Regions from separate parts of the Pseudoalteromonas sp. OF5H-5 genome, predicted to be linked through region 1. Evidence: predicted binding sites of a transcription regulator. Region 1 holds the regulator's gene; each other region holds the start of a gene.
What was found. The regulator MetJ, encoded in region 1, represses methionine synthesis genes. The targets are predictions, from matches to a motif close to TAGACGTCTAGACGTCTA.

Region 1 (3,217 bases):
AATGCGAACGTTTACCACACTCTCACATTAACTTCGTAGGAAAATATCGCGCCATGACAGACTTTCGTCAACAAGCTCTAGATTATCACGAGAAGCCCGTTCCAGGTAAAATCAGTGTTGAACTCACTAAACCTGCCGAGACCGTAAAAGACTTGGCACTTGCATACAGCCCAGGTGTTGCAGAGCCAGTACGTGAAATCGCGGCTGATCCGGCGAATGCATACCGTTACACGGGTAAAGGAAATATGGTTGCGGTGATCAGTAATGGTACGGCAATTCTTGGCTTGGGTAACTTAGGTCCTTTGGCGTCAAAGCCTGTTATGGAAGGTAAGGCACTATTATTTAAGCGTTTTGCGGGCCTTGATTCAATCGATATCGAAGTTAAGCACAACACCACTGAAGACTTCATCAATACTGTGGCAAATATCGCAGACACATTTGGTGGTATTAACCTTGAAGATATTAAAGCGCCAGAGTGTTTTGAAATTGAGCGCGCGCTAATTGAACGTTGTGACGTTCCTGTATTCCATGATGATCAGCACGGCACTGCAATTGTAACCGCTGCGGGTATGCTGAATGCGTTGGAAATCCAAGGTAAAGATATTCATGATGCGATTATTGTGTGTCTTGGCGCGGGTGCAGCCGCTATTGCTTGTATGGAATTACTGATCAAATGCGGTGCCCAACGTGAGCACATCTATATGCTGGACAGAAAAGGCGTGATCCATACTCGTCGTGATGACCTAAATGAATACAAAGAGCTGTTTGCAAACAACACGGATAAGCGTACGTTACAAGACGTGATTGCGGATGCGGACGTATTTGTTGGTGTTTCTGGCCCAGACTTACTTTCTGCTGAGGATCTAAAGCTAATGGCTGACAAGCCAGTGGTATTCGCTTGTTCTAACCCAGACCCTGAGATCAGCCCTGAAGTTGCACACGGTGCACGTAATGATTTGATCATGGCGACAGGCCGCTCGGATTATCCAAACCAAGTAAATAACGTACTGTGTTTCCCGTTTATCTTCCGTGGTGCGCTTGATGTACGCGCAACCGCTATCAATGACGAGATGAAGATTGCAGCGGTTGAAGCAATTAGAACGATTGCGAAAGAGCCTGTACCTGCTGAAGTGTTAAAAGCGGCTGACGTAGATAGTCTAGAGTTTGGTCCTGAGTATATTATTCCAAAACCAATGGATCCACGTTTGTTACCTCGTATCGCAAAAGCGGTAGCGATAGCTGCAATTGAATCAGGCGTGGCACAAATCGATATGCCAGCTGGATATATGGAATAATACCATTGGTATTATTCAAATGAAAAAGCCTCGATTGAGGCTTTTTTTGTGTCTGTATTTCCAGAGCGAAAGAGTAGTTATCACTCTTCGTTTATTTCTGGGATCTCCAAACCGCGCTCTTCCATTATTTGTCTTACCTCTAAAGGAATACGCTCTGGATTATCTTTTCTCAAGTCTTCATCGCTCGGCAGTGGCTGGCCTGTGAAGGCATGTAGAAACGCCTCACATAAAAGCTCACTGTTCGTGGCATGACGTAAGTTATTCACTTGGCGACGTGTACGCTCATCAGTTAGCACTTTGAGTACATTCAGAGGTATGCTCACCGTGATCTTTTTTACTTGCTCTGCTTTCTTACCGTGTTCTGCATATGGGTGAATATACTCACCGTTCCATTTTGCCATAATTGTGTACTTGCCTCAGTTACATCAATGCCAATATGACTGGGTTCTGGTCTACATTATTCACCAACCGCATGAATATAGGGATAACCTTACGAATTAAAGATAAATCCCAAACTCAAATAGATGAATAAACTAATCCGCCATAGCGAGATAGAAGAATCTCTGCCATAGTTTTCAATAACTCAGTCGTATTAGCAACGCCTAGAGTGGCGAAATTTTATCGGTTTAAAAAAGATAGTCAAATACTAGTTATTTAGCCATTTAGCAGTATAAATGTTTTGACTTCTGGTTTCTGTTGTTCTAACCTTTTAGACGTCTAAACATCCAACTATCTAGGTGACCTTATGAGTCAAGTTAATAAATCGACGGTAGCAGTGCGTCACGGTATAGAAGCTGATAAAGCGCATGGGGCAGTAGTGCCACCGCTTTACCTTTCTACCACCTATTCTTTTGCCGATTTTGATACCAAACGCGACTACGATTATGGCCGCAGCGGTAACTTTAATCGTGATGTGCTTGCACAGGCACTTACCGAACTTGAAGGTGGTGCTCGTGGTATTATTACCGCCACTGGCATGGCTGCCGTTCACCTAGTAACTCAACTGCTTAACCATGACGATACGCTGGTTATTCCACATGACTGCTATGGTGGTAGCTATCGCTTGTTTACATCGCTTGCAAAGCGTGGATTACTCAAATTAACAGTCTTGGATCTCACGCAACCTGAAAGTCTTGCGCAGCTGCAGCAGATCAAACCTAAATTAGTTTGGATTGAAACACCAAGTAACCCAATTTTGCGGTTAACGGATATAGAAGCTGTCGTAAATGCAGCACACGCTGTGGGGGCTTTGGTCGCCGCTGACAACACCTTCTTGTCTCCTGCATTACAAAACCCCATTGCCTTTGGCGTGGATGTCGTCGTGCATTCAACCACTAAATATATCAATGGTCATTCTGATGTAGTGGGGGGCGCGGTGATCGCGCGTACACAGGAATTGGGTGATGAGTTAGCTTGGTGGGCGAATAATATCGGTATTACCGGTGCACCTTTTGATAGTTACCTTACCCTACGTGGACTGCGCACCTTAAATGTGCGTTTACGCCAACATCAAGAAAATGCTCAGCTTATTGCAGAATATTTAGAAAAGTCGCCGTATGTTAGCCAAGTTTATTACCCTGGCCTTGAGTCGCATCCTCAACACGAACTTGCGAAAAAACAACAGCTCGGCTTTGGTGGCATGGTGAGCTTTGATATCAAAGGCGATCTGCAAACATCTGCGAAGTTTTTAACGTCTCTAACGCACTTTTCATTGGCAGAATCTTTAGGTGGGGTTGAGAGTCTTATTTGTCATCCAGCGACGATGACACACGCGGGTATGGATCCGCAAGCACGTTTAGAAGCGGGAGTGGGTGACACGTTGATTCGTATTTCTGTAGGCATTGAAGATGCACAGGATCTCATTGCAGATCTGGAAGCGGGATTTGCATGTATTGATGAAAGTCAGGCGAGTGATGATGCTA
Region 2 (3,217 bases), on a different contig from region 1:
GTCATTTCGATGATGGGATTGTATTACAGTTTAGAGCTTGCTACCGGCGATGAAGTGGTTGATTGGAATGCGTTATTAAGTGGTGCAGCACTGTCGTTTATCTCAGCTTATGCCTGTATCTTCTTTTTCCTGAAAATCATAGAGCGCATGGGCATGATGCCATTTGTCATTTACCGCTTGCTACTTGGGGTGGGATTAATCGCTTTCTTGAGCCTAAGTTAATCTGGGCTTTGGATAATTCAGCAAGGTTAACAGAAAAGCCAGCTTGATGAAGCTGGCTATAGGGCCTGTTGGCCTTCGCTGTTTGATTTTTGTTCTTCTGAGTGTGTTTTGGTCGCGACGCTCGACTTGCCGCCTAGTAATCTAGGCAAAAGTTGAGCAACAATGAACAAAGCGCACTCAGGTGAACCCAAAGGGCAGCGCTTGATTGGCATTTCTACTATGTTATCGCCAGACTTACATAGAATGACTATGCTACGCAGGCTCTGCCTTGTATAAATACCAATCAAACTGCTGCAAAAACAAACTTGGAAGATCAACAGGCCCTAGACTGCATTAAGCAATTTGCTTTTCCGCAAGGCATAATTCCATGGTCGCCTTCAACAGTCGATAAAGGTTTATCGACGCGTCAATTTCTTCTTTTCGGTTTGTTAAGCTCTCAATATTTAAGCCAAGAGAAATATCTAGGTGTGAGCAGCTTTTTAAGATTTGATCTAGATTCTCTCTACAAATACGAATTGACTCACTTAGTGTATTGTCTGCATCTAACATGCGCCACTTGGTTGCTTCTGGTACTGAAATCCCCAGCCACTCCATAAACTGCAAGGTTTTTTCTCCACCACATGGAGTAAAGGTAAGAATAATGCGTTTTGGTGTTTGCCCTTGCTGTTTACAGGTGCGAGCATAGCTCGTAATAAGATCTATGGTTGCTTGAGCGTCATACACTGCTTGGGAAACAAAGAATTGGCAGCCTTGCTCTGTTTTATCAATTAACCTTTCGTGTTCATTACGCTTACTGGCGTGGCGCTCTGCGATAGTTACACCACCTAAGAAAAAGTCATCTTGATGATGCTTCAATACCTTATAGGCTTCAGAAAGCGGCAACTTAATATCGCCTTGTGAAGACGGACTGCCCACCAATACTAGATTGTTTAACCCATATTGCTGTTTTGTGCTGCTTAACCAATCGCCAAAAGCTTCACTGTCGCGCTGTGCCACACTTTTATACGTAATTACATCAAGGTGTGATAATTCGCGGATCAACTGACTATATTCACACGGATCAACGGTGTGCTTAAAAGGAAATGGACGTGGTACTTGAGTACGGCTGCTTTCATCTTGAATGTCATAGATGATCACGCCGTCGTATTCAATCTCATGTAAACGGCCCAAAAGCTTAGCGGCAATTGATTTTAGCTGCTCTGGGTCGGTGCCAATCTTAGGTGGTGTGGTACCAATTAAATATACCCCTTGGTTAGGGTCAATGATTTTCTCTTGAAGCGTTAAAGCCATAATCCTCATTCCACAAAAGCATTTCTGTATCTCTTTACTAATATAGCAGCCATTTAGACGTCTAGATAGATTTTTTTAATGAAAGAATTTCAATAATTATGAATTTATCTCAAGTGCTCAAACCAAAATTTCATATTTGTTTACACATTAGGATGGTAAATCACCTTGGAAATTAGCGAATTAGTATGGCTTTGGGGCATAATCAGGAGGTTTACTAACGTAAGTGAACACGACTTACTTAGAATAAAAAATATGATTAGGACCAAATTCATGAAATTCAAATTACTAGCAACCAGCTTTGCCGTAAGCTTAGCGCTTAGTGGCTGCGCAGCGACGAATTCAGACCAAGCCCAACAGTCAGCTGAAAGTACTCAAGCTGCCCAATCCAATAAAGTATTCGCCCAAGATTATGTTTTGGAAGAGCTAGAAAATGGCCTTCGCGTCATGGTAGTTAAAACTAACTATCCTGATGTGGTATCGCTACAGATCCCGGTTTCTGTTGGCTCGCGTAATGAAGTCGAAGCGGGTAAAACCGGCTTCGCTCACTTCTTTGAGCATATGATGTTCAAAGGCTCAGAAAAGTATCCACAAGACGTTTATTCAGACATTCTAAAAAATTCAGGTGTTGATAATCGCGCCTACACCACCAATGACTACACGAACTATCACCTAAATTTCTCGAAGCAGCATTTAGATAAAGTATTAGAAATCGAAGCGGATATCTTTCAGAACCTGACTTACAGTGAAGAACAGTTTCGTACTGAAGCACTAACCGTGAAAGGTGAATACCTTAAAAATAATGCCAGCCCAGTTCGAAAACTGCTTTCTGCGGTAAGAAAAGAAGCATTTGATAAACATACCTATAAACACACAACGATGGGCTTTTTTGAAGACATCGAAGCAATGCCAGATCAAATGGCCTATGGTAAAACCTTCTTTGAACGTTTTTACAAGCCAGAATACGTATCGCTTGTCATTGTGGGTGACGTAGATCCAAAAGAAACCATGGCTATGGTGAAAAAGCACTGGGGTAATTGGAAAAAGGGTGATTATCAAGCTGATATTCCAGTTGAGCCTAAACAAGAGAAAGCACGTTACGTCCATGAAAAATATGATGGCTTACCAGGTCACTGGTTGCTTGTTTCATATAAAGGCACTGCATGGGAGCCTGCGAAAAAAGATCGAGCTGCGCTTGACTTGATCTCGCAGTTATACTTCTCTCAAAACTCTGAGTTATATCAAGAGCTGGTGGTAGACAAACAGCTTGCAAGCCAAATGTTTACCTACAACCCTGAAACCAAAGACCCTGGTCTTCTGCATGTTTTCGTTAAAGTTGAAGATGAAAAAGATCTGGCGACAGTGCGTGATGCAATCAATAACACTTACGCAAAAGCACGCACAGAGCTGGTAGATGAAAATAAACTTGCTGCACTTAAATCAAACCTAAAGTACAGCTTTATTAACGGCCTTGACTCATCACAATCTATTGCTTCGACACTCGCAAGCTACATGCATTTTGAGCGTGACCCTGAAGTGGTGAATGCGCTTTATGCAAGTGCAGATAAAGTCACTGCGAAAGACATTCGTGATATTGCCAATAAATACTTTGTGGACAGCAGCCGCACAACGGTGACTATGTCTGCACTTGAGTCTGTGCCTGGTTTTGATAAGGAAGTTAACTTAGACAAGTTAGTAGCAAAAATGG
Region 3 (3,217 bases), on a different contig from region 1:
AGCAAAACACTTTAGAAGCGCAGCAGATTGGTATCTATTTAAAGATAAGGTGATGATTGAGCTTAATTTGCATGAAGATGAGTATCAAAACTTAAAAGATGATGTCGATGAAGTATTTATCGGATAGGGGATTATCCACAGGCATTAAAAAAGGCGCACTTGGCGCCTTTTTTACTTTTTGCTGCAGGGGATTATAGGCCTGCAGCCGCACGTAGTGCGTCAGCTTTATCTGTTGCTTCCCAAGGGAACTCTTCACGACCAAAGTGGCCGTAAGCAGCAGTAGGCTGATAAATTGGACGCTCAAGGTCTAGCATAGTGATTAGACCGTAAGGGCGTAAGTCGAAGTGCTCGCGGATAAGTTCGATCAAACGCGACTCATCAAGCTTAGCTGTACCGAAAGTTTCTACGCTGATAGAAGTAGGCTCAGCAACACCGATTGCGTAAGACACTTGGATCTCACACTTGTCAGCAAGGCCAGCGGCAACAATGTTCTTTGCAACGTAACGCGCTGCGTAAGCAGCAGAACGGTCAACTTTTGATGGATCTTTACCTGAGAATGCACCACCACCGTGACGTGCCATACCGCCGTATGTATCTACAATGATTTTACGACCAGTTAGACCACAGTCACCCATAGGACCACCGATAACGAAACGGCCAGTTGGGTTGATGAAGAACTTAGTTGCTTCAGTGATAAGCTCTGCAGGTAGTGTAGGCTTGATGATAGTTTCCATCACCGCTTCTACAAGGTCAGCTTGTGATACCGAATCACAGTGCTGTGTAGATAATACGACCGCGTCGATACCTACTGCTTTACCGTTTTCGTACGCGAATGTTACCTGAGACTTAGCGTCTGGACGTAACCAAGGTAGCGTGCCGTCTTTACGAACTTGCGCTTGGCGCTGAACTAGACGGTGTGAGTAAGTGATAGGCGCAGGCATAAGTACGTCAGTTTCGTTACACGCGTAACCAAACATTAGGCCTTGGTCACCAGCACCTTGCTCTTCTGGACGAGTACGGTCAACACCTTGGTTGATATCAGGTGATTGTTTACCAATCGTGTTAAGGATTGCACATGAATCAGCGTCAAAGCCCATGTCTGAATGTGTGTAACCAATTTCACGCACGGTCTTACGAGTTAATTCCTCGATATCAACCCAAGCGCTAGTCGTGATTTCACCACCAACCATAACCATACCGGTTTTAACGTAAGTTTCACACGCAACACGTGCTTTTGGATCTTGCTCAAGGATGGCATCTAGAACCGCATCAGAGATCTGATCGGCGATTTTATCCGGATGACCCTCAGAAACAGATTCAGAAGTAAATAAATGTTTAGCCATTGTATTTATGCTCACAAATATTGCGCTTCACAAACATCAGGAACAGCGCGAAAAATTAAGGGGCGTATTCTAACCAAAAAACCTAGGCATTGACTAGTTATTTTACGCCTAGACGTCCAAAATTGTGCAAACTTTTTTAATGGTCGGAAAAAGTCCGTCTGTACCCGTTTTTTTATGGCCTTTGCCGTTGCAGTTAGCCATATAAATAAGTAAGAATGGGCTCAAACCCCCGCGAAACACATTTAAAGGTAGGAGAATTCATGCCATCTCGCAAAGAACTTGCTAATGCAATTCGCGTTCTTTCCATGGACGCTGTACAAAAGGCCAAGTCTGGCCACCCTGGAGCCCCTATGGGCATGGCGGACATCGCAGAAGTACTTTGGCGCGATTTTTTAAAGCACAACCCAAGTAATCCTGAGTGGTTCGACAGAGATCGCTTTGTATTATCAAACGGTCACGGCTCGATGTTAATTTATTCATTGTTGCATTTGTCGGGTTATGACTTATCAATTGATGACATCAAAAACTTCCGTCAGCTACACTCAAAAACACCAGGCCATCCAGAGTATGGTTATGCGCCGGGTATTGAAACTACTACAGGCCCATTAGGCCAGGGTATTACTAATGCGGTAGGTATGGCGATTGCTGAAAAAGCATTGGCTGCACAGTTTAACCGTGAAGATTACGACATCGTTAATCACTATACCTATGCTTTTTTAGGTGATGGTTGTTTGATGGAAGGTATCTCACACGAAGCTTGTTCACTTGCGGGTACCCTTGGTCTTGGCAAACTGATTGCATTTTGGGATGACAACGGTATTTCAATCGACGGTGAAGTTGAAGGTTGGTTTAGCGACGATACACCAAAACGCTTTGAGTCTTATGGCTGGCATGTTATCGCCGGTGTTGATGGTCACGATAGCGATGCGATTAAAGCGGCAATCGAAGCGGCGCAAGCAGAGTCTGACAAACCAACCCTTATCTGTTGTAAAACGGTTATCGGTTATGGTTCACCAAACAAGTCTGGTAGCCATGATTGTCACGGTGCACCGCTAGGTGATGATGAAATCAAAGCAGCACGTGAATTCCTTGGTTGGGAGCACGGCGCATTTGAAGTACCGGAAGATGTGTACGCGAAATGGGACGCAACAGCACGTGGTCAAAATCAACAAAGTGACTGGCTGATTAAGTTCACTGAATACCAAATGCATTATCCTGAGCTTGCTGCTGAGTTTGAGCGTCGCATGAAAGGCGAGCTTCCAGCAAACTGGTCTGAGAAAACAGAAGCGTATATTGCAGAGCTTCAAGCGAATCCTGCAAACCCAGCAACTCGTAAAGCATCACAAAATGCATTGAATGCTTTTGGTCCAATTCTACCTGAGTTTATGGGTGGCTCTGCTGACCTTGCGGGTTCTAACTTAACACTTTGGGATCAATCTAAAGGCTTAACGGCAGAAGATGCTGCGGGTAACTATATCTTCTACGGTGTGCGTGAATTTGGTATGTCTGCCATTATGAATGGTATTGCGCTACATAGAGGCTTTATCCCTTACGGTGCGACATTCCTAATGTTTATGGAATACGCGCGTAATGCCGTACGTATGGCTGCATTGATGAAACAAAGAAGCATCTTTGTGTATACTCATGATTCAATCGGTCTTGGTGAAGATGGTCCAACACACCAACCAGTAGAACAAATGGCGAACTTACGTACTACGCCAAACCTTGCGAGCTGGCGTCCATGTGACCAAGTTGAGTCAGCAGTTGCTTGGCAGCAAGCTGTTGAACGCGCTGATGGCCCATCTGCACTTGTATTTACCCGTCAGGGCCTTGCGCAGCAGCCTCGTACCGCTGAGCAGGTTGCAGCGATTAAG
Region 4 (3,217 bases), on a different contig from region 1:
TGCGCTTGTTGCGTTGCCATAGCCATAACCAGAAACATACAGCTGGGCTTTTGGGTAAATATTAGCAAGTCTAATGCCTTCAACTAGTCGAGCTAAACCGCAACTACCTAGTTGAGCATTACTGGGGAGGGAATCATCGGGGTATAAATTACAACCAAGCACAACAATTCTGTCTATGTTTTTGTGCCTGCTTGGATTGAATGCGGTGAGCGTGCCCTTATCCCACTCGATAATGTGTTGCGCGACATAAGGAGTGGATATGCTCCAAGTAGTTAGTAGGACCAACCAGACTGCGATATACGGCCCTTTGCGTGTTTTGGCGATAAAAAACATGAGCCCCATAAGTGCAACCAAAGATAACGGTAACGGCATCAGAAGTTGACCGATAACCTTTTTGACTTCAAACATTTAAACATGCCTTAGATTTAGATAAGCCTGACGCAATGCTAGCATGAGATGGGAGCTGTAGAAATGTATAACAGTTAGGGCTCAAAAAGAGCCCAGTCAACTATCTTGCCGTGGTTTTACGGCAAGTATTGAGGAAATGGCGATAAACAGGGTTATCTTTCATGCTTTTCTTCATTGCTAAATACATTGGACGATTTAGCCCAAGAGCGCCTAGAGGAATCGATTTAATCAGCCCTTGGCTTTCATACGGTGTGACCAACCAGTCTGGTAATGCCGCAACCCCCATACCTGCACTCACAAGTTGGAAGATTAATAAACCTTGATCGACGGTTTTTAGCGTACCATCAAAGCGTGCATTTTGAATAAAGTGCTTAAATATGTCCTGACGCTCGCGAGGAATAGGGTAAGAAATGATGGTTTCATCTTTTAGGTCGAGTGCTGTGACATAGGCCTTCTTGGCCAATTCGTGATCTGGTGCAACGATTAACTTTAATTTAAAGTCAAAAAGATGCGCGTATTCGAGCTGTTCTGGTTCTCGAATGTCCGAAGTAAGCACTAAGTCCAGCTCATCTTCAATAAGGTCAGGAATCGCATCATAGCTAAAGCCTCGTTCGTAATCGACTTTAATGTCAGGCCAAAAGGTATTGAATTCTTTAATCGTTGGCAGCAACCAGTGAAAACAAGCATGACATTCCACGCTTAATCTGAGTTGTGAGATGGGCTGGTTAAGGCTTTCCTTCAAACGACACTTTGTTGCTTCAACTTTAGGCAATACATCATTGGCGAGCTCTAATAGCAACATGCCTTGAGGGGTAAAGCGTACCGGTTGGGTCTTGCGCTCGAATAGTTGGCAGTCGAGTTTGTTCTCTAGATCTTTGATCTGATGAGATAAAGCGGATTGAGTCAGGAATAGCTCTCGTGCTGTATTCACAAGAGAACCAGTTTCTTTCAAGGTGGAGATAGTCTTTAGGTGCTTTATATCAATCATTATCAACAATTCTCATATTTGAAGTGAGCAAATCTCAGCATTACTCAATATTACGATTCTATTTAGTTATTATCAATGTCTAGACGTCTAAATACCTACGGTGAATTGTTCAAAAATTCACAAATCCACTATAACACTAAAAATGACAGCGTTGTCACTACTTCTGTAAAAATTTTGCAAAAAATTACAAATTAATTTTATTCATATGAAATCTGAAAAAGCATCAATTGTTGTTTTTGATTATGATAATTAAATCTAGACATCCATACATCTAGACGGAGTTAAAATCATGGCATTAACACATAATTTGGGTTTTCCACGCGTAGGCAAAAAACGTGAACTTAAATTTGCAGTAGAGCGCTATTGGTCGGGCGACTTAACGCAAGACGACTTAATCGCGGAAGGAAAGCGCATTCGTGCAGAAAATTGGGCATTGCAAGCTGATGCTGGTGTTGACCTTCTCCCTGTCGGCGATTTTGCTTGGTATGATCACGTGTTGAATATTTCATTACTTGTCGGCGCTATTCCTAGTCGTCACAAAAATGATGAGTCTGTAAATCTCGATACTTTGTTTCGGATTGGCAGAGGGCGAGCACCAAGCGGCTGTGCGTGTGCTGCAAGTGAAATGACGAAATGGTTCAACACCAATTATCATTACATCGTCCCTGAGCTAACTCAAACACAGGAGTTTGCTCTGACTTGGACTGAGTTATTCATTCAAGTAGAGGAAGCACAATTACTTGGCTACCGAGCAAAACCCGTCTTGGTCGGCCCGGTAACCTATCTCTACTTAGCTAAATGTGTTGGCCAAGAGTTTGATAAATTAGTTTTATTAGATAAGTTATTGGCTGTATATCAGCAGGTACTTGCCAAGCTTGCAGCTCAAGGTGTTGAGTGGGTACAAATTGATGAACCTATTTTAGCACTGGAAATCGACGATGCTTATCGTAACGCGCTGCGCCGGAGTTTTGATGCGTTGAGTGGCCAAGGAGTAAAAGTGTTGTTAGCCAGTTATTTTGACTCCGTACAAGCACATGTTGAAGATATTCAATCTTACCCCGTAGAAGGCGTGCATTTTGACTGCGTAACGGCAAACTACGACTTGGCTGCGTTAGAGGAAGTAGTTGGGCAAGATAGCGTACTGTCTCTCGGGATTGTGAACGGTCGTAACATTTGGCGCTCGGATCTCGAAGGTGTATATCAGCAACTTGCTCTGGTTCATGAACGTCGCGGTGATAATCTCTGGCTCGCTCCTTCGTGCTCATTATTACATACGCCAGTCGACTTAGAGCAAGAGCAAAAGCTTGATAGTGAGTTAAAGTCTTGGCTCGCATTTGCCAAACAAAAAGGGCAAGAGCTGGCATTATTGAAAAATGCATTGGAGCAGCGTGATATTACCCAGTTGGTCGAATATTCTAAGCCTGTAAAAGCGCGTTTGACTTCTACTCGAGTGAATAATAATGAGGTGCAGCAGCGTGTTTCAGCGCTTACAGCAAAAGACGGTCAACGCACTAGTGAATTCGCAACCAGAATTAAAAAGCAAGCACAATCGCTAAATTTACCCTTATTGCCAACCACAACGATAGGCTCTTTCCCACAAACCCAAGCTATTCGTAAGGCGCGACGTGATTATAAAGCGGGTACGTTGAGTACTGATGCTTATCAAAGCCAGATGGAAGCGGAGATCCGTTATGCCGTTGAAGAACAAGAAGCGCTTAACTTAGATGTGCTTGTACATGGCGAAGCAGAGCGCAATGATATGGTTGAGTATTTTGGTGAATTACTCGAAGGTTTTGCCTTTACTCAGTTTGGTTGGGTGCA

Region 2: the regulator MetJ is predicted to act here: its motif matches at 1,559-1,576, upstream of L1271_RS16240 (methylenetetrahydrofolate reductase).
Region 3: the regulator MetJ is predicted to act here: its motif matches at 1,445-1,462, upstream of metK (methionine adenosyltransferase).
Region 4: the regulator MetJ is predicted to act here: its motif matches at 1,469-1,486, upstream of metE (5-methyltetrahydropteroyltriglutamate--homocysteine S-methyltransferase).

Annotation. Positions count from the first base shown of each region.
Region 1 covers NZ_JAKGBF010000007.1:260,341-263,557, reverse strand. The annotation lists gene L1271_RS12735 (malic enzyme-like NAD(P)-binding protein) at 54-1,295, shown strand; gene metJ (met regulon transcriptional regulator MetJ) at 1,376-1,696, opposite strand; gene metB (cystathionine gamma-synthase) at 2,041-3,217, shown strand, end outside.
Region 2 covers NZ_JAKGBF010000011.1:93,458-96,674, reverse strand. The annotation lists gene L1271_RS16245 (undecaprenyl-diphosphate phosphatase) at 1-222, shown strand, start outside; gene L1271_RS16240 (methylenetetrahydrofolate reductase) at 556-1,512, opposite strand; gene L1271_RS16235 (M16 family metallopeptidase) at 1,783-3,217, shown strand, end outside.
Region 3 covers NZ_JAKGBF010000011.1:33,201-36,417, reverse strand. The annotation lists gene L1271_RS16020 (HDOD domain-containing protein) at 1-127, shown strand, start outside; gene metK (methionine adenosyltransferase) at 192-1,343, opposite strand; gene tkt (transketolase) at 1,604-3,217, shown strand, end outside.
Region 4 covers NZ_JAKGBF010000001.1:376,349-379,565, forward strand. The annotation lists gene L1271_RS01705 (YdcF family protein) at 1-408, opposite strand, end outside; gene L1271_RS01710 (LysR substrate-binding domain-containing protein) at 509-1,396, opposite strand; gene metE (5-methyltetrahydropteroyltriglutamate--homocysteine S-methyltransferase) at 1,686-3,217, shown strand, end outside.